2 regions of the Bordetella avium genome follow, and region 1 is predicted to be linked to the other one. Evidence: predicted binding sites of a transcription regulator. Region 1 holds the regulator's gene; the other holds the start of a gene.

What was found. The regulator FNR, encoded in region 1, switches genes on or off when oxygen is low (the NO sensors DNR and NnrR bind a similar motif). The targets are predictions, from matches to a motif close to TTGATNNNNATCAA.
Region 2: a site for FNR is predicted at 3,182-3,195, ahead of U0029_RS01165 (universal stress protein). Genes of this name have one in related genera too.

Annotation. Positions count from the first base shown of each region.
Region 1 covers NZ_CP139969.1:1,126,608-1,137,806, forward strand. The annotation lists gene U0029_RS05335 (DUF3820 family protein) at 27-266, shown strand; gene U0029_RS05340 (LysR substrate-binding domain-containing protein) at 276-1,169, opposite strand; gene U0029_RS05345 (sulfite exporter TauE/SafE family protein) at 1,253-2,017, shown strand; gene U0029_RS05350 (NUDIX domain-containing protein) at 2,086-2,670, shown strand; gene U0029_RS05355 (2Fe-2S iron-sulfur cluster-binding protein) at 2,667-3,008, shown strand; gene U0029_RS05360 (hypothetical protein) at 3,005-4,120, opposite strand; gene fnr (fumarate/nitrate reduction transcriptional regulator Fnr) at 4,127-4,855, opposite strand; gene clpB (ATP-dependent chaperone ClpB) at 5,253-7,856, shown strand; gene U0029_RS05375 (LysR family transcriptional regulator) at 7,837-8,847, opposite strand; gene U0029_RS05380 (N-acyl-D-amino-acid deacylase family protein) at 8,958-10,406, shown strand; gene U0029_RS05385 (HdeD family acid-resistance protein) at 10,610-11,170, shown strand; gene crcB (fluoride efflux transporter CrcB) at 11,193-11,199, shown strand, end outside.
Region 2 covers NZ_CP139969.1:243,639-254,837, reverse strand. The annotation lists gene U0029_RS01180 (exodeoxyribonuclease III) at 1-619, opposite strand, end outside; gene gdhA (NADP-specific glutamate dehydrogenase) at 1,110-2,447, shown strand; gene U0029_RS01170 (trimeric intracellular cation channel family protein) at 2,499-3,137, opposite strand; gene U0029_RS01165 (universal stress protein) at 3,265-4,119, shown strand; gene U0029_RS01160 (muropeptide transporter) at 4,121-5,377, opposite strand; gene metW (methionine biosynthesis protein MetW) at 5,449-6,060, opposite strand; gene metX (homoserine O-succinyltransferase MetX) at 6,057-7,304, opposite strand; SAM riboswitch at 7,295-7,375, opposite strand; gene gshA (glutamate--cysteine ligase) at 7,716-9,302, shown strand; gene U0029_RS01140 (lipocalin family protein) at 9,336-9,854, shown strand; gene U0029_RS01135 (LysR family transcriptional regulator) at 10,088-11,017, shown strand; gene U0029_RS01130 (Tar ligand binding domain-containing protein) at 11,149-11,199, shown strand, end outside.

The DNA of each region.
Region 1 (11,199 bases):
AAGTCATGGTTTTTCCGTGACATGCCATGAACCCCGAATTACTGGATCTGCTCGTGCGCCGCGAAATGCCCTTCGGGAAGTACGAGGGGCGCTTGATCGCCGATCTGCCCGGACATTACCTCACCTGGTTCGCCCGGAATGGCTTTCCCAAAGGCGAGATTGGCCGTCTGCTGGCCTTGATGCATGAGCTGGATCACAACGGTTTGCGGCCTTTGCTCGATCCTTTACGCAAGCCCCGGCCTGCACCTGCCAAGCCCGAGTCCTGACGGCAGCGCTCAGTCTGTGGGCGATGAGGTTAGCGCGGCCACGAGCGACTGCACGTAGGCAGGGGCGTGAGCGAGGCCGCGCGCGCACAGCACCAGACGGCGGTCCGCCCAGTCATCGGCCAGCGCCAGACGGCGCAGGCTGCCGCCCAGACGCAGGCGTCTTGCGGCAGATTGAGGAATGACCGCCACGCCGACGCCTTGCTCCACCATTCTTGCGATCGATGCAAAAGTACGCATACGGACCCGGGCGCGCATGCGTCGTCCGGCCCGCGCGGCCTGGTCGTCCAGATGGGCCGTCAAGGCGCTGCCGCTCTCCAGCGCGACATAGTCATAGTCCAGCGTTTCGGCAAAGCGTAAGGGCTCGCAGCCGATCAGAGGGTGGCCAGCGGGTACCAGCAAATCCAGCCGGTCGGCGCGAAATGGGCGCACATCCATGCCGGTCAGATCGACGGCATCGGAAACGATGCCGACATCCGCCGCGCCCTGCATCAGTGCCGGCACGATGCGGTAGCTCGGCTCTTCCTGGACATCGATATCCACATTGGGATGCGCCATCAGGAAGGCTCCCAGCGGGTCCGGCAAAAACTCCGAGATGGCGGCGGTGTTGCATAGCAGCCGCACCTGGCCTTTGAAACCGAGCGCATATTCGCTCAAGTCTTCTTGCAGATGCGTCACATGCTGCAAGACCAGGCGGGCATGATGGGCCAGCGCCAGGCCAGCCGGTGTTGGCGCGACGCCGCGCCGTTCGCGCAAAAATAGGGCGGTGCCCAGAGGGGCCTCCAGGCCGCGCAGGCGTGCGCTGGCCGAGGGCAGGGCCAGATGGCTGGCCTGCGCACCCGCTGTGATGCTGCCTTTTTCGCAGATATGCAAGAACAGCCGCAGGTCGGTCAGATCGAAATGCATGCGCAGACTCTGTTATAGACATAGGCTGGGTCAGTGTATTCCACATTTTCAAGACGGGCCGGGCAGCGCAAGATGCCGCCACCATGCGTACTTTTACCGATTTCTATCTCCAGGCTGGCGTTTCTCTCACTGTCCTGATCTTTGGCGTTTTTCTGCTGGCTGGCTTCGTCAAGGGCTGCATCGGCCTGGGTCTGCCGACGGTGTCGGTGGGTTTGCTCTGTCTGGCTATGCCTGCGCCGCAGGCAGCCGCCTTGCTGGTGGTGCCGGCCATCATTACCAATATCTGGCAATTGGCAGTGGGAGGGCAGTTTGTCGCCTTGATTCGCAGGTTGGCCCCTTTTCTGATCGCGATTTGCCTTGGCAATAGCCTGGGTGCCTGGCTGTTTGCAGACGTCAGTAGTCATGGCGCTGTCAGCTTGTTGGGCGTTGCGCTCCTTTGTTATGCCGCTTTGGGTCTGTCTACGGTCAAGTTGCGCCTGCCGTCGCACCAAGAGGGCTGGATAGGCGCCCTGTGCGGCGCGGCAACGGGCTTGATCACGGCGGTAACGGGAGTGTTCGTATTGCCGTCCGTGCCGTATCTCCAGGCGCTTGGCCTGGATCGCAATGGGCTGGTCCAGGCGATGGGGATTGCCTTTATGGTTTCCACGCTGGCGATGGCGGGCGGACTGGCCTATGGCGGATCACTGGGGCCGGACGAGGCCGGCGCGTCTATCCTGGCCTTGTTTCCTGCGCTGGTCGGCATGTGGGCAGGCCAGCATCTGCGTCGACGTATCGGCGAAAAGGCATTCAAGCGAGGATTTTTTTTGGCGTTGGCGCTCTTGGGCGTGAATCTCGTGATCTTGGCTTAAGGACAGGCGCAGGTGGTAAATTGAGCGCGCGCCGGCCCTGCGGCGCCTGACTTTTTATCGCGAGCATCATGTCCATTGATCCCCAAGAACAGCACCTGGCCGAAGTCCGGGAGAGCAGCGAACTGGTCTATGACGGCCGCTTTCTGAAGATCCGGCACGATAGGGTGCGCCTGCCCAATGGCCGCCTGGCCTCGCGCGAGTACGTGGTGCATCCGGGCGCCGTGGTGGTGATTCCCCTGCTTGATGACGGCCGTGTATTGCTGGAGCGCCAGTTCCGCTACCCCGTAGAGCGGGTCATGACGGAGTTTCCAGCGGGCAAGCTTGACCCGGGCGAAGACCCCTTGGCCTGTGCCAAGCGTGAGCTTTTCGAGGAAACCGGCTATACCGCCGCCGAATGGGCTAAGGCGGGAGCGCTGCATCTGGCGATCGCTTATTCGACCGAGATCATTCATATCTATTTCGCCCGAGGCTTGTCGGCTGGCGAGCGTCAACTGGACGAGGATGAGTTTCTGGATGTGCGCAGTGCCGCGCTGCCGGACTTGCTTGCGGCCTGCCAGCGGGGCGAAGTCACCGATGCGAAAACCCTGACATGCATGCTGTGGCTGCAGAATGCGATGTCGGGCGCCTGGAAGCTAGATTGGCAGTCGGCATGAGCGGCTTTGAGGTCCTGCTGCTGCCTGCGGGCTGGCGTTTTCGCACCACGCCGGATACGCCCTTGTTGCTTGCGGCCAAGGCGGCGGGCATACGCATGCCCAGTTCCTGTCGCAACGGCACCTGCCGCAGTTGCCTGTGCCAGATGCGTTCGGGCGAGGTTAGTTACCGCATCGAATGGCCAGGCGTGGCGAGTGACGAGCAGGCCGAGGGCTGGATACTGCCTTGCGTCGCCTATGCTGAATCCGATCTCGAGGTGCATGCGCCACAGGCGCAACGCATAGGCCCTGAGGCAGCCGAGCCCGAAAGACGCTTGTTGACTGGGGCGCGGCGGGCTTAGCGCGCAAGGGGCAGGCAGGGCGCACCCTGTGGCAGCGGCGCGCTTGTTTCACCCAGCAAGGCGCGTGCGCCGCAGGTCGAACCGAACATCGCGGCCGCGTCATGTCCCACGCCCACGACCTCCTGTGCGTCGTGCTTGAGCTTGGGCCATTCGGGGTGGCGATGCAGGCTGAGTTGTTCGTAGCGCCAATAACCGAGCCCGCGCGCCCAGCGCGTGGCGCCCTGGGCTTCCGCGCCGCAACTCTTGTCCAGCGATTGATGCTCAGGATTATTGTCGGCCGAGCCCAATAGATATGTCACTTGCCGGTCGGCATAGCGGGCGGCGAGTGTCGAGCGATTAACCTCGTGCAAAAACGGCGGCAATTGATCCAGGCCGTATTTGTATTGGTTATAGGTGGGACAGATGCCTCGCTCGTAGGGGGCGAAGCCATCGGCGTGGGGCCGCTCAGCGCTCAGGTAGAGATAGGAAGACGGATTGGCGACCACATAGCGCACATCCAGTCCTTTCTCGCGCAGGTTTTCGTCCAGATTGTTCAGCACGGCATAGCGCTGAACCAGTTGAGCGCCGCCCGAGTGGCCCGCGATGACCACCGAGCGCAAGGCCGGCAGGCGTGCGCTGCTGGTGAGCTCATGCAAAAGATCATCCAGGACCTGCATGGAGCCCACGGGCGCGGGTCGGCCCTTGGCTGCCATGCTGGGCTCGCCATATTCCCAGCCAGAGCGGCGCCAGGCAGGCATATGGCTAAAGCTGGTGTCGATGCTGCTGGAAAACCTGGGCGCGACGATTAGCGTGTCGTTCAGGCGGGCGGGGTTGCTGCCTGTCAGGGAGGCAACCGCATCGTAATAGCGCGACGCATCACGTTTGACGCCATGCACGATGATGACCAGGCGGCGAATGCCTCGCAGATCGTCTTGCTGCAGATTTTTGCTGGTGTAAACCGGGAAGGGATAGGGGCTGCGACCCAGTTCTATCGTGCGCCAGGGCGGGGTGCGTGCCGGAGACGCCGCGACGGCGTCTTGGTAGGGATCGGCTGGCGCAGTGGTCTGTGCGGCGGCCGCATGCATGCCGGCCGTGGCCACTGCGAGGGCGAGCAAGCCACGGCGCAGCGTCATCGCGGCTTAGCAGTGCTCGTGGCCGAGCAATTGCCGCAGGCCGGCCAGATCGAGCAGGCGTACCTCCCGCTGGCTGATGCGGATCAGCCCCTCGCGTCCGAAGCGCGAGAATAGGCGGCTGACCGTCTCCAGCGTCAGGCCCAGATAATTACCGATTTCTTCGCGGCTCATGCGCAGCACAAATTCGGTTGATGAGTAGCCCAGGGTCGCATAGCGCTGCGACATATTTAGCAAAAATGCCGCCAGACGCTGCTCAGAGCGCATCGAACCCAAGGAGGCCAGCATCTGGTGCGAGCGGTTGATTTCGCGGCTCATGAGGCGGCGGAACTGCTGTTGCAGGCTGGGCAGATGCGCGGATACCCGGTCGATTTCGTTGAGGCGGATGACGCAGACCTCCGAGTCTTCGAGCGCCACGGCGTTCGAGATATGCTGGGATTCCAGCATACCGTCCATGCCGATGATCTCGCCTGGCAAATGAAAGCCGGTGATTTGCAACTGGCCCGAGGCATCTTCGAGTTGCGTCTTGAGCGAACCATAGCGCACGCCGTACACGGCATCCAGCGGGGTGCCCAGTTCGTAGAGCGTATGGCCTTTTTCTATGCGCACGCGCTCTTTGACGAGATCGTCAAGTTTCTCGACTTCGGCGGCAGCCATGCCAATCGGAATGCAAACATGGCCGAGCATGCAAGTAGAGCAATGCGCCGCATCAGGCGGAATGGGAACCCGTTTAAGCATTCTTGACCTCGTGTGGTAATGCACCGGCTCTATGAAGTGGCTCGGTTTATTTTTGATTGCCAGCATTGTAGTACTCCCTCCCGAGCCTCGTCGAACCGTCCTAAGCCGCGTGCAAACAGGGTGGCAAACGACAACGTTTGACCTTGACAGGCGCGGCGCGCGCTTTCCTTTCATCCGGGCTACGGCCTTTTCTGGGGGAGACGGCCGTTCACCGGCGCCAAAAAACGTATATGCTGATCAGGACGGCCGCGCGCAAGAGTGGCCGCGTAAGTCCTTGCAAGTCGATTTTCGGCGTGTGGTTGGGGGCTTGAAATGTCCCTTTCCGTCCACACATTCTTGTGATCAGGCCAGCTGAATGTGGTTTCGGGCTGGCTCACTCAACTGCCAACCGACCTTTATGCGATTCGACAAACTTACGACCAAGTTCCAGCAAGCACTGGCGGACGCGCAGAGCCTCGCCGCCCGTAACGACAACCCCTATATCGAGCCGGTACACGTGCTGTCCGCGCTGCTCGCAGACGCCGACAGTGGCGCGGCCAGTCTTCTGGCGCGCGCCGGCGTGGCCGTCAACCGGCTGCAACCTGCCCTGGATGCCGCCATCCGCGCCTTGCCACAGGTAGCGGGCAGCGACAATGTACAGGTGAGCCGCGATCTGCAGGGCGTATTCACGCGCACCGACAAAGAGGCCGCGCGCCGCGGTGACACCTTTATCGCCAGTGAGCTCTTCCTGTGGGCGTTGGCCGACGACAAGGGCGAGGCGGGCCGCATTCTGCGCGAAGCCGGGCTCCAGAAAAAAGCCCTGGAAACCGCGATCGACGCCGTGCGCGGTGGAGAAAAAGTCTCTGCCGCCGAGGGCGAGTCCAACCGCGAAGCCCTGTCCAAATACACGCTGGATCTCACCGAGCGCGCCCGTGAGGGCAAGCTCGATCCGGTGATCGGCCGCGACGATGAAATCCGCCGCACCATTCAGATCTTGCAGCGCCGCACCAAGAACAATCCGGTGCTGATCGGCGAGCCTGGCGTGGGTAAAACCGCCATCGTCGAGGGGCTGGCCCAGCGCATCGTCAACGACGAGGTGCCCGAGACATTGCGCGGCAAACGCGTGCTGTCGCTGGATCTGGCGGGCCTGCTGGCCGGCGCCAAGTTCCGGGGCGAGTTCGAAGAGCGGCTCAAGGCAGTATTGAAAGAGTTGTCGCAGGATGACGGACAGAACATCGTATTCATCGATGAGCTGCACACGATGGTGGGTGCCGGCAAGGCCGAGGGCGCGATGGATGCGGGCAATATGCTCAAGCCGGCGCTGGCGCGCGGCGAGTTGCATTGCATCGGCGCCACCACGCTCGACGAATACCGCAAATACATCGAGAAAGATGCCGCGCTGGAGCGCCGTTTCCAGAAAGTACTGGTGGGCGAGCCCGACGTCGAATCAACCATCGCCATTTTGCGAGGCCTGCAGGAGCGCTATGAAATCCACCACGGCGTGGATATTACCGACCCGGCCATCGTGGCGGCGGCTGAGCTCTCTCACCGCTACATTACCGATCGTTTTCTGCCGGACAAGGCCATCGATCTGATCGATGAGGCGGCATCGCGCATCCGCATGGAGATCGACTCCAAGCCGGAAGTCATGGACAAGCTCGACCGTCGCATCATCCAGCTCAAGATCGAGCGCGAGGCGGTCAAAAAAGAAACTGATGATGCGTCGCTGCGCCGTCTGGCTGCAATCGAGGAAGAGCTCGAACGCTTGCAACGCGAGTACAACGACTACGAAGAGGTCTGGAAGGCCGAAAAGGCCGCCGTGCAGGGCGCGCAATCCATCAAGGAAGAAATTGACCGAGTGCGCGCCGAAATGGCCGAACTTCAGCGTAAGGGCCAATTCGACAAGCTGGCCGAGCTGCAATATGGCAAGCTGCCTGAGCTGGAGGCACGTCTGAAGGCGGCTGATATGGCCGAGAGCGATATCGAGCGCGCCGAGGCCAAGAGCGGCAAGCCCAAATTGTTGCGCACCCAGGTGGGCGCGGAAGAGATCGCCGAAGTCGTGTCGCGTGCCACTGGCATTCCGGTGTCCAAGATGATGGAAGGTGAGCGCGACAAGCTGCTGCACATGGAAGATGCCCTGCACAAGCGCGTGGTGGGTCAGGATGAGGCGGTCAGTCTGGTTGCTGACGCCATACGCCGTTCTCGTGCGGGTCTTGCCGATCCGTCCAAGCCCTATGGTTCTTTCCTTTTCCTGGGCCCGACCGGGGTGGGCAAGACCGAGCTCACTCGTGCGCTGGCCGATTTCCTGTTTGATTCGGAAGAGCACCTGATTCGCATCGATATGAGCGAATTCATGGAGAAGCACTCGGTATCCCGCCTGATCGGCGCGCCGCCGGGATATGTCGGCTATGAAGAGGGGGGGTATCTGACCGAGGCCGTACGCCGCAAGCCTTACAGCGTGGTGCTGCTCGACGAAGTCGAAAAAGCGCATCCGGATGTGTTCAACGTCTTGTTGCAGGTCTTAGACGACGGCCGTCTGACTGACGGGCAGGGGCGCACGGTGGATTTCCGCAATACGGTCATCGTAATGACGTCCAACCTGGGTTCGCAGCAAATCCAGAGCATGTCTGGCAAGCCCTACGAGGTGATCAAGGACGTGGTGATGGAAGAGCTCAAGCAGACATTGCGCCCCGAGTTCCTGAACCGCATCGATGAGGTTGTGGTGTTCCATGGCCTGGATGCGCAGCACATCGAGTCGATCGCGCGTATTCAGATCAAGCGTCTGGCCAGCCGTCTGGAAAAGCAGGAAATGCGTCTGGATGTGAGCGATGCGGCGTTGAGCGAGATCGCTCTCGTGGGTTTCGATCCGGTGTTTGGCGCTCGCCCGCTCAAGCGCGCCATCCAGCAACAGATCGAGAATCCGGTCGCCAAACTCATTCTTCAGGGGGTGTTCGGCCCTCGCGATGTGGTGCCGGTCGACTATCAGGATGGCAAGTTCGTTTTTACCCGCACCTTGCAGTAAAGCCCGAGAGGCTTGGGCCGGCCGTGAGGCCGGCCCCGTCTGTCTGTCGCGTGCGGCGGCAGCCGGGGGGCAGGCTGGCCTGCCGCACATGGTTGCGGAGGGCCTCAATGAGCGCGGCGGCCGCCGGGCTCAATGCGCGGTCGCGGTCGCGGACGATGCATAGTGCGCGCGTCACATTGGGGTGCGACAGCAGCGCATAAGAGAGGCCGGGCAGCATCACGCGATGCGCGGCTAGTGCGGGCAGCAGCGCCACTCCCAGACCGGCCTGCACCAGCGCCGCTTGGGTGGTCGTGCTCGAGGCCTCATAAAAAGGGCTGGCGGCCTCGATGGGCAGATCGGCCCGCGCGCGCAACAAAGCCATGATGCCGGTTTCATCCGCGACGCCCACCAGCTTGTGTCCGGCCAGCATGCGCCATCGGACATGCCCATCTTTGCCGGGCTTGATGCCCGGGTCGTCGCTGCGATAGAGCACACCGAAACGGTCTTCCAGCAAGGGCGCAAAATCCAGGCGCGGCGCATCTGTCCAGGGGCTGGTGAGGCCAAAATCTACGTCGCCGGCGCTAACCAGGCGCTGGATGCTGCCCGAATTGTCATCGCGCAGATAGAGCCGGATGCCGGGGTAGTTGGCGGCGTAGCCAGCGGCAGCCGGTGCGATGATTTCGCTAATGGCGGAGGGGGCTGCAGCCACGCTTACGCGGCCGCGTTGCAATGATCCATAACGCACCGCATCGTCGATGGCGCCGTCAAAGTCAGCCAGCAGGCGCAGCACGCGCGGCAGGAAGTCCAGGCCCAGCGGGGTCAGCAAGACGCGGCGGCTGGTGCGTTCGAACAAGGCCGCTCCCAGGGCTGATTCCAACTGCCGTATCAGTGTGGTGACCGAAGACTGTGTCTGGAACAGGCGTTTGGCCGCGTGGGTGAAACTGCTCTCCTGGGCCACGGCTACGAAGGCGTTGAGGTGTTTGAGCGTAACGTGCTTGGGCAGGCGATGCATTGCAAAATCCGATAGATGGATCAACAAAAATAATTTTCCCAGATTGATGCTACGGCCGATACTGCGCGAAGACACGCCGGATCGGCCGGCGCGATGGCCAATGAAAATCTATGACCCAATCCTGTTCTGACGTGGCAGACCTCATCATCCGCGGCGCGGACCTCATCGACGGCAGCGGCGAGCCGCGCCGACGCGCAGACCTTGCCGTGCGAGGCGACCGCATTGTCGCGATCGGCGATCTGAGTGCGATGACGGCCGCTCGTGAGATCGACGCGCGAGGACGCGTGCTGGCGCCGGGGTTTATCGATGTGCACGGGCATGACGATCTGATGTTCGTCGAGAAGCCCGGCCTGCAATGGAAAACCAGCCAGGGCATTACCACCGTCGTGGTGGGGAATTGCGGCGTGAGCGGCGCCCCTGCGCCCAAGCCCGGTAATACCGCTGCGGCGCTCGCGCTGCTGGGAGAGACGCCGCTATTCGCCGACATGGGCAGCTATCTGGCCGAACTGGAGCGGCAAGAGCCCATGATTAACGTCGCCGCGCTCGTCGGGCACGCCAATTTGCGGCTGGCCGTCATGGAGGACGCCACGGCCACCCCCAGCGCCGAAGAGCAGGCCGCCATGGAGGCTTTGCTGCAATCGTCTTTGCTGGCGGGGGCGGTTGGCTTTAGCACGGGGCTTGCGTACGAGCCGGGCGGGCGGGCCCAGCCGGCCGAATTGCATGGCCTGGCTGGTGTTGCAGCGCGTCACCGCCGGCTGCATACCAGCCATATCCGCAACGAGGGAGACGCAGTGGAGGAGGCCGTCGAGGAGGTGCTGGAAATGGGCCGCGCCACGGGCTGCGCGACCGTGGTGTCGCATCACAAATGCATGATGCCGGCCAATTGGGGCAAGAGCCGCGCCACACTGGCCAATATCGATCGGGCGCGCGCCGAAGGCTTGGAAGTCGGCCTGGATATTTATCCTTATCCGGGCAGCTCCACCATTCTCATCCCTGAGCGCGCCGAGCAGATCGAAGCCATCCGCATCACCTGGTCTGTGCCGCACCCCGAGTGCGGCGGGCGCGATCTGGCCGATATCGCTCGCGAGTGGGGCTGCGACAAAACCACGGCAGCACGCCGTCTTCTTCCGGCAGGGGCCATTTATTTCGCGATGGATGAGGCGGAAGTGCAGCGCATTTTCCAACATCCGGGTTGTATGGTGGGCTCGGATGGCTTGCCCAACGATGCCCATCCGCACCCCAGGCTGTGGGGCTCGTTCACCCGCGTCTTGGGCCGCTTTGTGCGCGAGGCAGGGCTGATGACGCTTGAGGCCGCAGTGGCCCGTATGACCGCCTTGCCCGCCAGGGTCTATGGCTTGCAGGATCGGGGTGAGCTGCGAGTAGGGGCCTACGCCGACCTGGTTATTTTCGATCCCGAAACCGTGGCCGATTGCGCGACCTGGGATGCACCCACCAGACCTTCCGTCGGGGTGGACAGTGTCTGGGTCAATGGCGAAGCGGTGTTTCCCGAACCGCTAGCCCGCCGTCCTGGCCGGGTACTCAAACGCGAGTCCGTCTGATGCCGGTCCGCAGCCCTTGAGCCTCTCGCGTCTTGCGCGCCCGCTGCGGTGTTGGGTTCTTGCTGCATCCTGAACGGGTTCTCTCATGCGGTCTGATGCCGAGAATATTTCGGCTTGTTTCGGTTTGCACCCATGACAAGGGGACGGAGCGGGGGATAAGATAGCTCACCCCCGCTACGCGGGCCTTTTCTGAGGAGAGAACCTTGAGTCAGCAAGATTTTTTGCAAGGCGTGGGAAAACAGTGGGGCTGGGTCGCTTTGCGCGGTGTCGTCGCGGTGGTATTCGGCCTGCTGGCCCTGTTCATGCCAGGCGTGACACTCGAAGCCCTGGTGCTGGTATGGGGAGCTTACGCGCTGGTGGATGGCGTTTTCGCCTTGGCTGCCGGTTGGCGCATCCGTGATCAGAACAAACCATTGTGGCCGCTGGTGCTGGTCGGGATTGCCGGTTTGCTGGCAGGTGTCGTGACCTTTCTCTGGCCCGGTCTTACCACCTTGGTGCTGCTTTACATCATCGCGTTCTGGGCAATTTTTATCGGCGTGTTCCAGATCATCGCTGCAATCCGCTTCCGCAAGGAAATACAGAACGAGTGGTTACAGGGTTTTTCAGGCCTGATCTCCATGCTGTTCGGTGCCTTGCTGATCATGCAGCCGGGCGCAGGCGCGCTGGCCTTGGTCTGGGTGATCGGCATCTATGCCGTGATCTTTGGCGTCGTGCTGCTGGTGCTCGCCTTGCGGCTCAAGCGCCATCACGCCACCACGGCCTGATCCTGTCGCGCCTATGTCTCAGATGCTTG
Region 2 (11,199 bases), 880 kb from region 1:
ACCAGGTATAGCCCTCGCCCGTGGCATCCGGCGCGAGACGGCGGTAGACATCCACCCATTTCAGTTCGTCGAACACCTGGGTCAGCCAGGCACGCTCTTCGGGCAGAAAACCGCTGTTCTTGAGATTGCCCTTCCAGTTTTTGAGGTCAGCCTCTTTGTGAGCGATATTCCAGTCGCCGCAGATGACCACTTCCCGGCCACGGCCGATAAGGTCGGCCAGATGACGATAAAAATGTTCCATGAAGCGATACTTGGCCGTCTGACGGTGATCGCCGCTGGAGCCGGACGGCAGATAGACCGACACCACCGACAGCTTGGGGTAGACCAGCTCGATATAGCGGCCTTCGGCGTCGATATCGGGCACCCCCAGACCGATCACGACCGATTCGGGTTCATGAGGGGTGTAGATACCCACACCGCTATAGCCCTTTTTTTCGGCGTAATGGAAATACCCCTGCAAGGGCGCCGGCGCCTTCATGGCGGGACTGAGGTCCGCTTCCTGAGCCTTGAGTTCCTGAACGCAGACAAAATCGGCGTTTTGCTGATGCAACCAATCGAAAAAGCCTTTGGTGTTGGCGGACCGGATGCCATTCAGATTGGCGGAAATAACACGCAGCATAAAAATCCCAGGCGCTCGGAGCGCGAAAGTGGCCAGGGTCTCAACTATAACGAGATCCCCTGCGCCCATAATGCGACAAAATAATTAGGGACATATCAATGGGTCAAATTTTTTTGCCCTGCCTCCTGTTACCGAAAAAAAGAGTGGCGTTTCTTTGGTCATCCCGCCGCCGGCACGATGCACAACGACAAGAATATAGGGGACATATAATTAAAGTCATTGATTTATAAAAGAACAAGACCTTGTTTCAGCAAATTCTTCGAAGCTGAAACGCCACATTTCCACTCTCCCATCAAATTATGCGTCCCCATTAAATTCGGGAAATGACCGACTTTACGGCCCGCCTCACACCCCCTGCCGGAGCCCGGAAATCCTCCCTACAATCGCGCACCAAACCAGTGCTTTTCCACGGCATCGCACCATTGCAGATCATTTTTTGCACCGATCTGATCCCGCAGGCACTGCTGTGTCGCATTACCGGAGACCATCCATGCAGTCATTGAACGATTTCCTGGGCCGCGTTGCCAGCCGCGATCCGCACCAACCCGAATTCATGCAAGCCGTCCAGGAAGTCATGGGCAGCCTCTGGCCGTTTATCGAAAAAAACCCGAGCTACGGCCAGCAAGCCCTGCTCGAGCGTCTAGTCGAACCCGAGCGTGTCATTCAGTTCCGTGTCTGCTGGACCGATGACCAGGGCCGTGCCCAGGTCAACCGCGCTTTCCGTATTCAGCACAACTCCGCCATTGGTCCTTTCAAGGGCGGCATGCGCTTTCACCCCAGCGTGAACCTGTCGGTGCTGAAGTTCCTGGCCTTCGAACAAACCCTCAAGAATGCGTTGACCACGCTGCCCATGGGCGGCGGCAAGGGCGGTTCGGATTTCGACCCCAAGGGCAAGTCCGATGGCGAAGTGATGCGCTTTTGCCAGGCCCTGATGGTCGAACTCTACCGCCACCTCGGCCCTGACACCGACGTGCCGGCTGGCGACATCGGCGTGGGCGCCCGCGAAGTCGGCTATATGGCCGGCATGATGAAGAAACTGTCGAATTCGGCCGCCAGTGTGTTTACGGGCAAGGGCCTGAGCTTCGGCGGCAGCCTGATCCGCCCCGAAGCCACCGGCTTTGGCACCGTCTATTTTGCCGAGCAGATGCTGCGCCGCGTGAGCATGTCCTTCGAGGGCCTGCGGGTTTCCGTCTCGGGCTCCGGCAATGTCGCCCAATACGCTATCGAGAAGGCTATGGCGCTGGGCGCTCGCGTGCTCACCGCCTCCGATTCGGGCGGCACGGTAGTCGATGAAGCCGGTTTCACCCCCGAAAAGCTGCAAGCCCTGATGCACATCAAGAACGTGCAGCGCGGCCGTGTCGAAGACTATGCCAAGCAATTCGGCCTGCGCTTTTTGCCCGGCGCCCGGCCGTGGCAGATCCCGGTGGATGTGGCGCTGCCCTGCGCCACGCAGAACGAACTGGATGAAGCGGATGCCCGCATCCTGATCGCCAACGGCGTGAAATGCGTGGCCGAAGGCGCCAACATGCCCGCCACGCTGGCGGCCGCCCAGGCCTTTATCGATGCGCATGTGCTGTACGCGCCCGGCAAGGCCAGCAACGCCGGCGGCGTGGCCGTCTCCGGCCTGGAAATGAGCCAGAACGCTGCCCGCCTGTCGTGGACCCGCGAAGAAGTGGATCAGCGCCTGTTTGCCATCATGTGCGACATTCACGAAAACTGCGTGCGCCATGGCCACGCCGAGTCAGGCTACGTCAACTACCTCGACGGCGCCAACATCGCCGGCTTCGTCAAGGTTGCCGACGCCATGCTCCAGCAAGGTCTGTACTAAAAGTCTGCCTGAGCCCAGATCGCGGTCTGGGCTCGCAGACGGCCTGCCGGCTCAGTGCCAGTCGCCCCGGTAGACGAATTTCGGCATCTGCCAATTAAAGCGCAGCGCGAGCAGCCGAAAAGCCAGGCCCACCGCCAGGGCGATGGGCACCGCTACGTTGACCGTACCTGTGTAGTGGTCCAGGGCGAGATACAGCCCGCCGGTGACCAAAGAAACGCTGGCATAGAGTTCGCTGCGAAACAGCAGCGGAATATCGTTACACAGCACGTCACGCAAAACGCCGCCCGCACAGCCCGTAATGACGCCGCTGATGATCACGATGGAAAGCGGCAGATCCATCTGCTGGGCGACTTTGCAGCCGATGATGGAAAACGCCACAAGGCCCAATGCGTCCAGCAGCAGAAAGACTTTGCGTAAATGACGCAGCATGGGCGCGCACAACGCCGTCAACAGGGCAGCGCCGGCCGTCATGGCCAGATACTCGGGATGGCTCACCCAGGTCAGGGGATAGTGCCCGAGCAGTACATCACGCAGCGAACCGCCGCCCAGCGCGGTAACGCAGGCGATGACGCAAACCCCCACCCAGTCCATTTCACGCCGCCCGGCAGCAAGCGCCGCCGTCATGGCTTCGGCTACGATGGCAATCAGATACAAGGTGTGAAGCAGCAAGGTGGACGTTTCGCTGGGCATGACAATTCAGGATAAAAGGCGATTGTAGGTCGGCAGCCGCGGCCTTGATGCCTGTCAAGGCCGGCGGGCGCCGCAAGACGGCACAATAGTATGAGCGCATACGCGCTTCACCTAGAGGAGAAGACAGATGACAGAGACCATCTTGCTCGCAACGGACTTGAGCGCCCGCAGCGACCGCGCCCTGGACCGCGCCCTGATGCTGGCACGCCAACACCATGACCGGCTGCTGGCTCTGCATGTCATGGAGCCGCCGAGCGCTTCCACCCTGGCCACACCGGCATGGCGGCGGCTGACGCCCGACCACAAGGCACTGGCTGAACAGCGTCTGGCCGAGGACCTGGCCGAGGCCGGGGTGCCAACTGAAGCGGTGGTGGTGAGCGGCCATCCGCTAGACGTCATTCTGGATACGGTGCAGCACTTTAATTGTTCGCTCATCGTGACCGGCGTGGCGCGCGAAACGACGGTAGGCCGATTGCTGCTGGGCACGACAGTCGAACGGCTGGCCCGCCACGCCAGCACGCCCGTGCTGGTCGTCAAGGCGCGGCCGCGCAAACCCTATCAAGACGTGGTGATTGCCACCGACTTTTCCGAAGGCTCACGTCAGGCCCTGACCGCAGCGCTGAAACTGGCCGCAGACGCCCGCATCACGCTATTCCATGCCTATTCCACACCGGCTGGGCAAGACGATCTGCCGCAAGACGCCGAGGTACGCAGCTTTTATAACGATGCGCTGCAAAAAGCGCAGGCCTTTTTGGCCGCCACGCCAGAGCTGGCGGGCCGAGCCATGCCAGAGATCGTGCTGGAGGCCGGTCTGCCGGAACATATGCTGTCGGAGTTCGTGTTCAAGCGCCGCTGCGATCTCGTGGTGACCGGCACGCACGGCCTGACCGGCATTCTGCGCACAGCGATCGGCAGTGTGGCGGAAAAACTGCTGGAGGCGCTTCCCTGCGACGTGCTGATCGTGCGCCAGGCTGCGGCCTGAATCAGAGGCGCAAGCCTTCACGCTCGAGCGACTCGATATCGCTCTTGCGCAGCCACAGCAAAACCAGGCCGGGCAGGGCGATGAACACCGTCGCCATGAAAAAGCCCGGCCATCCCATATAGCCGACCAGCACAGGCGTGAGCGGGCCCGCTAGATAGGTGCGCCCGACCGCCGAGAGCGCCGACAACAGTGCAAACTGCGTGGCGGAAAACGCCCGGTTGCACATGGACATCAGCAGTGCGACGAAGGCGGCCGTGCCCAGCCCGCCGCACAAATTCTCGATACCGACGGCAAGCGCCATCAGCCCGATGCTTTTGGGCGCGACCGAGATGAGCCAATAGCCTAGATTGGAGACGGCCTGCAAGGCGCCAAAAGCCATGAGAGAACGGTACAGGCCCCAACGACTCATGATGGCGCCTCCGGCCAGCGCACCAACGATGGTGGCGGCCAGACCGAGAATCTTGTTGACCGTGCCCACCTCAGTGGGCGTAAAGCCGGCACCCCGGATCAGAAAGGTGGTGGACAGGGCGCCCGCGAAGGCATCGCCCAGTTTGTAGAGCACGATGAGCGCCAGGAAGATGATCGCGCCCCGGCGGCTGAAAAACTCCCGAAACGGCTCCACCACGGCACGGCCCAGACTGCGCGGCGCAGCGCTGGGCTGCTCGGGTTCGGGCGCCCAGAAGGTGCCCGCCACGCCGGCCAGCATCAAAAAACCCATCAACACATAGGTCGTGCCCCAGCCCAGCCAATGATCGGCCAGCACCAGCGCCAGCCCCCCCGACACCAGCATGGCCAGGCGGTAGCCCAGCACTTTGACGGCAGCCCCCGCGCCACGCTCGTTTTTGTGCAAAACGTCCGTGGAATAGGCATCGAAAGCAATGTCTTGCGACGCGGACAGAAAAGCCACTAGCACGGCCAGCATCGCCAAAGGCAGCAGGGACTGCTCGGGAGAAAGCAGGCCCATCAGCATAATGGTGACCGCGAGCAGCAACTGAGTCAGCAGCATCCAGCCGCGGCGGCGGCCCAGAAAGGGCGGCGCGTAGCGGTCGATCAGGGGCGCCCAGAGAAACTTGAGTGTGTAGGCGCTACCGACCAGCGTCAGGAAACCGATATCCTGGAGAGACGCGCCCTCGACCGTGGCCCAGGCCTGCAAGGTGCCGCTGGTCAGGGCCAGCGGCAAGCCGCTGGCGAAACCCAGAGCCAACAGGGGCGCCACGCGACGGCTGAAATAAATCCGGTAGCTATCGGAGGCGATGATGAGTCTCCTGGGCGGCGGTCCGTGCAGAACCTGTTTAGAGGCGAGCTGGCATGGTCAACAAGCCTGGCTCGTTACGCCTCGAAGCGATAGACGGCCAGGGTGCTGCGCCAGCCTGGCAATACCTTGACCTCGCGACGGTCGTTGAACGTGGCACGCTCCAGGATGCGCACCCCGACGTCACGTGCGAGGTCTTCGAAGTCTCGCAGGGTGCACAAATGGATATTGGGCGTGTTGTACCACTGGTAAGGCATTTGCCCGGTCACCGGCATCCTGCCGCGCAAAATAGACCAGCCATGCGGCCAATAGCCAAAATTCGGAAAAGAGACAATACCAAAACGCGATACCCGCGCCATTTCGCGCAGGATGTGCTCGGTACGGTGCATGGACTGGAGGGTTTGCGACAGCACGACCGTGTCGAACTGTTTATCGTCAAACAGCGCCAGACCATCTTCCAGGTTTTGCTGGATAACCTCGACACCCCGGCCGACGCAGGCAATGACGCTGGCGTCATCGATCTCGACGCCCGCGCCGCGCACCTGGCGATAGTCGCGCAGATAAGCCAGCAGCGCGCCGTCGGCGCAACCGAGGTCAAGTACGCGTGAGGCGGGCGCGATCCAGTTGGCGATGCGTTCCAGGTCCGGACGCAGGACGACCGGCGCAAGCGCGTTGATGGCGGGACTCATGCCGCAGACTCCTCGGCTTGGCGCGTCAACCCCAGGTTGCGCGCAATGCGTTCGTAATAAGCGCTCACCATCGCATGGTAACGGGCGTCTTCGAGCAGGAAGGCATCGTGCCCGTGGGGTGCATCGATCTCGGCATAGGTGACCGGGCTGCCGTTCTTGAGCAGCGCGCGCACGATGTCTCGCGAACGCTCGGGCGGAAAGCGCCAATCGGTCGTGAACGACACCAGCAGGAAGTCTGCCTGAGCCGATGACAGGGCGCGGGCGAGATCGCCGCCGGTAGCTCGCGCGGGATCGAAATAATCGAGCGCGCGGGTGATGAGCAGATAGGTGTTCGCGTCAAAGTAACGCGAGAATTTCTCGCCTTGATAACGCAGATATGACTCGACCTCGAATTCGACATCATAGCCATAACGATAGGCGCCGTTTTCGGCGGGCTCACGTTGGGTACGGCCGAATTTCTCGGCCATATCATCATCGGATAGATAGGTGATATGCCCGATCATGCGGGCCACTGCCAGACCCCGGTGCGGCACCGTATCGTGCGCGTAGTAGTTGCCGCCGTGGAAGCCCGGATCGGTAATGATGGCGCGGCGCGCCACTTCGTTAAAGCCGATATTCTGGGCCGACAGGCGAGGGGTGCTGGCGATCACCACGCAATGGGCGACCCGCTCGGGCAAGGTAATGGCCCAGCTCAGGGCCTGCATGCCACCGAGCGACCCCCCCATGACGGCCGCAAAACGCTGGATGCCGAAATGATCGGCCACACGCGCCTGAGCACGCACCCAGTCCTCAACCGTCAGAACGGGAAAGGCAGCCCCCCAGGGCAGCCCGGTTTCCGGGTTGGTACTGGCCGGTCCGGTCGAACCGAAGCAGGAGCCCAGGTTGTTGATGCCGATCACGAAAAACACATCGGTGTCCACGGGCTTGCCCGGGCCCACCATGTTGTCCCACCAACCGACATCCTTGGGGTTGCCGGCGGCCACGCCCGCCACATGATGCGAGGCGTTCAAGGCATGACAGATGAGCACGGCATTGCTGCGCTCGGCGTTCAGGGTGCCGTAGGTTTCCACCGCCAGTTCATAGGCGTTCAGGGACTGACCGCTCGCCAATGGCAGCGGCTCGTCGAACCGGAGGAAGACGGGAGAAACGACCCCGACGGAGGCCGGGCGATGGGACGTCGTATCGGGAGACGTCGTATTGCGGGACGGTGTAACACTCGCCGCGGTCAAAGCAGGACTGGTCATTGCAGACCTCTTTAGCTGGATTTATAAGAGGCGCCCGCAAGCGGATCAGGCAAATCGGCGCCGACAATGTGATGCTTATTCTAGCACCGGCGGCGCCGAGCCGCCGCTGCCAGCCGCTCAATGGCTAGGAAACCAGAACAGCGCAGACGCGATCAGCAACACGGTAGACACCCGCACGGCAGCGGCAAACCGCTTAATTTGGGCCTGGCCGCGCAAACCAGTCCGCACGGCGCAGAATTGTCGCCTCTTTTCCTCTTACCGTCTGAAAAACGTGCCCGCTCGAGCGATCCGATCTATGCTGAACTCAGCCCTGTCCGGACGGTCGATTTCCCTAGAGACCTCGGGGCCAATCCGCCACCCGGGCCCGCTGAACGTAAAATCTCGACTCGACAACCCCAAGAACTCATTGCCGTGACCGCTCATTCCAACTCCCGCCTTGCCCTGGTTCAGGCCCATCCCGATCTGCTGGCGCAGACTCTGCGCGGGGTCGAAAAAGAAGGCCTGCGTGTGGATGCCCAAGGTATGCTGGCGCGCACCCCCCATCCCGCCGGATTGGGCTCGGCATTGACCAACGAACAGGTCACTACGGACTACTCCGAAGCCCTGCTCGAACTGATCACCGGCACCCACTCCCGTGTTGAGTCGCTGCTGCAAGAACTGCGCGACACACACCGCTTCGTCTATGGCGTACTGGACGGCGAACTCATCTGGAACCAGTCCATGCCGGCCTATCTGCCGGCCGAGGCCGATATCCCGATCGCCTGGTATGGCCACTCCAATACAGGCATGCTCAAGCATGTGTACCGCCGTGGTCTGGCCGAGCGCTACGGCAAAACCATGCAGTGCATCGCCGGGGTGCATTACAACTTCTCGCTGCCGGATGCCTTGTGGCCCTTGCTCGAGCCAGACGCCGCCTCCCTGCAAGAAAGCCGCTCGCGCGGTTATATCGCCCTGATCCGCAATTTCACGCGCTACTCCTGGCTGCTGATGTATTTGTTCGGCGCTGCGCCCGCCTTATCGCGCGAGTTCATGCGCGGCCGCGAACATCCGCTGCAATCGCTGGGCGCCGATACGCTTTATCTGCCCTACGCCACCAGCCTGCGCATGAGCGATCTGGGTTACCAGAACAAAGCCCAATCGCAGCTCAAGCTCTGTTACAACGATCTGAGCACCTTTCTGGGTCGTTTGTACGAGGCAGTCACGCAGCCATGGCCCGCCTATCAGGCCATAGGCACGCAACGCGATGGCGCGTGGATCCAGCTCAACACCAACGTGCTCCAGATCGAAAACGAGTACTACTCGAGCATTCGGCCCAAACGCACGACTGGGCGTTGCGAGCGCCCGATCACGGCGCTGGCCGAGCGCGGCGTGCAATACGTCGAAGTGCGCTGCCTGGACATTGATCCGCAGGAACCCACTGGCCTGGCCCCCGACACGGCGCGCTTCGTCGATGCTTTCCTGCTGTTCTGCGCCGTCAGTGAAAGCCGCTTTTTCGATCAAAACGGCTATTGCCAGCGCAGCGCCGACAATTTCTCGACCGTCGTCAAGGAGGGCCGCAAACCCGGCCTGATGCTAGACCGCGACGGTCAGCCGGTCAGCCTGGCGCAATGGGGCGAAGCATTGCTCGATCAGGTCACGCAATACGCCGCCCTGTACGATGCGGCGCTGGGCGGCACTGCCTACGTGGCAGCAGTAGAACAGCAACGCGCCAAGCTGCTTGACCCGGACCTCACGCCGTCGGCGCGCTTGCTGGCGGACCTGCGCGCAAGCGGACAATCGTTTCATGACTACACCCTGGCCCAAAGCCAGCGCCATGCCGACACCCTGCGCGCCGAGGCGCTGCCTGCAGCGACCGCCCAGGCTTATGCCGATGCCGTGCAGGATTCGCTGGCACAGCAGCAACAAATCGAACAGTCCGATACTGTAGACTTTGATACTTATGTGGCGCGCTATCACGCCGCTCTCAAAAACCCGCTGCCTGCCCGCGACGCCAGTTAAGCCGCCGGTGGCCGCTATCGCAGGAACCCTCGTATGCGCCGCCTGATTCTAAGCCTAGTTCTGCTGGCCAGCGGCCTGGGCCTCGCCCAGGCCCAGCCTGCCGCTGTGCGCACGGTTGACCATGTCGATCTTGATCGCTATATGGGCCGCTGGTACGAAATCGCACATTTGCCGATGTTTTTCCAACGCAACTGCGTGGGCGACACCACCGCTGAATATAGCCAGAATACCGATGGCACGGTGAGCGTCACCAATCGCTGCCGCACCAAAAACGGCAGCATCGATGCCGCCACCGGCACCGCTACTGTCGTCGCTGACAGCGGCAACGCCAAACTCGAGGTCTCTTTCTTTCGCCCCTTCAAGGGCGATTACTGGATTATCGGCCTTGACCCGGAATATCGCTGGGCCGTGGTCGGATCGCCCAACCGAAAAACACTGTGGGTTCTCGCGCGCACACCGGAATTGGCGCCCGCAGACCTGCAACAGGCATTAAATATTGCCAAATCTCAGGGTTACGATCTCAGCGAGTTGAAATACACTGAACAACGTTGAATAAACGAATCAACAGGCAATAAAACACCGGTGTGACATGCAATTGCCATAATTAGAATGGCCCGTGCATAAATAGGTAATTGTAATAAAAAGGGACACTGGACTAGACTTGCCGCATCGACGCCCCGCGTCTGTTGCGGCCTGCGTGCTCTCGACACGCCCGATGGCCGTCCGCCTTCTAGCGGCCGCCTTCCCCTTTTAGTTTGGGGGCACTGACCGAGACATAGCACGCCATGAAGCGATTTCATTTTGACAGCACGGCGCTGCGGTATTTTTTGACTGTTGTCGAAACGGGTTCCGTAAACGGCGCAGCATTGCAGCTAAATGTAGTCAGTTCGGCCATAAGCCGGCAAATCACCGGTTTGGAATTGCGCCTTCAAACCAAGTTGTTTGAACGCCATGCCAAGGGCATGCGCGTAACCGAAGCAGGTCGTTTACTGGCGGAGCATGCCCGCCGAGTCGAGTCGGATGCCACGCGCACCATTGCCGAGATTGACCAGCAGCACCGGCACCAGGTGCAAACCGTGAAAATATCCAGCGTACACGGTTTCGCCAGCATTGGATTGCCACGCCTGTTCGCCGCCTTCCAGAACGAACATCCCCATGTTCGCTTCAGCCTCATGGTGCAGGATGCGCGCCAGATTCCCGAGCAACTGCGCGCCGCGCAAGCAGAAATCGGTATCACCTACAGCTTCGGCGTGGAAAAGGATATTGCGGTGGTGCATGCCCAGCCCACCGAAATCGTGGCGGTCATGCGCAACGACCATCCTTTGTCCCTGCATGAGCGGTTGGTGCTATCCCAATTGCCGGCCTACCCCTTGGCCCTGCCCGAAGGCGGCAATGCGCTGAGGCAGGTGCTGGACCATGCCGCACGCGAACGCCAGCTATCGCTGTCACCCGTGCTGACGTCCAATCAAACGGCTGTGCTGCTGCATTATGTGCAGGCCGGACAGGCCATCACCCTATGCACGCGCTCTAGTCTGGACGATGACCTGAGCTGGCAGCAGTTGGCGGTGCGACCGCTGCAAGACAGCCTGCTCGGGCCTGGCGAAATTCAACTCCAGACCCATGCTTCGCGGCCGCTTTCCCATGCGGCAGAACGTTTTCTGCTGTATCTGCGCGATGCCTATACGGCGGTTGCTGGCATTCGAACGCAGGATTGAATTATGGTCAATTGTAATTTTTAATACTAATTAATACTATTTCAAGGGTTTTCCCTTGGGCTCGCGCTGTCCGCGCCGGCCGCTTTGATTGATGCCCTTTCCAGAAAACGGAAAGGTGAAGGAGCCTAAGCTTGTTGTCCCGCCTGAAAATCCGCACTGGACTGCTGATTGTTCTGATCGCG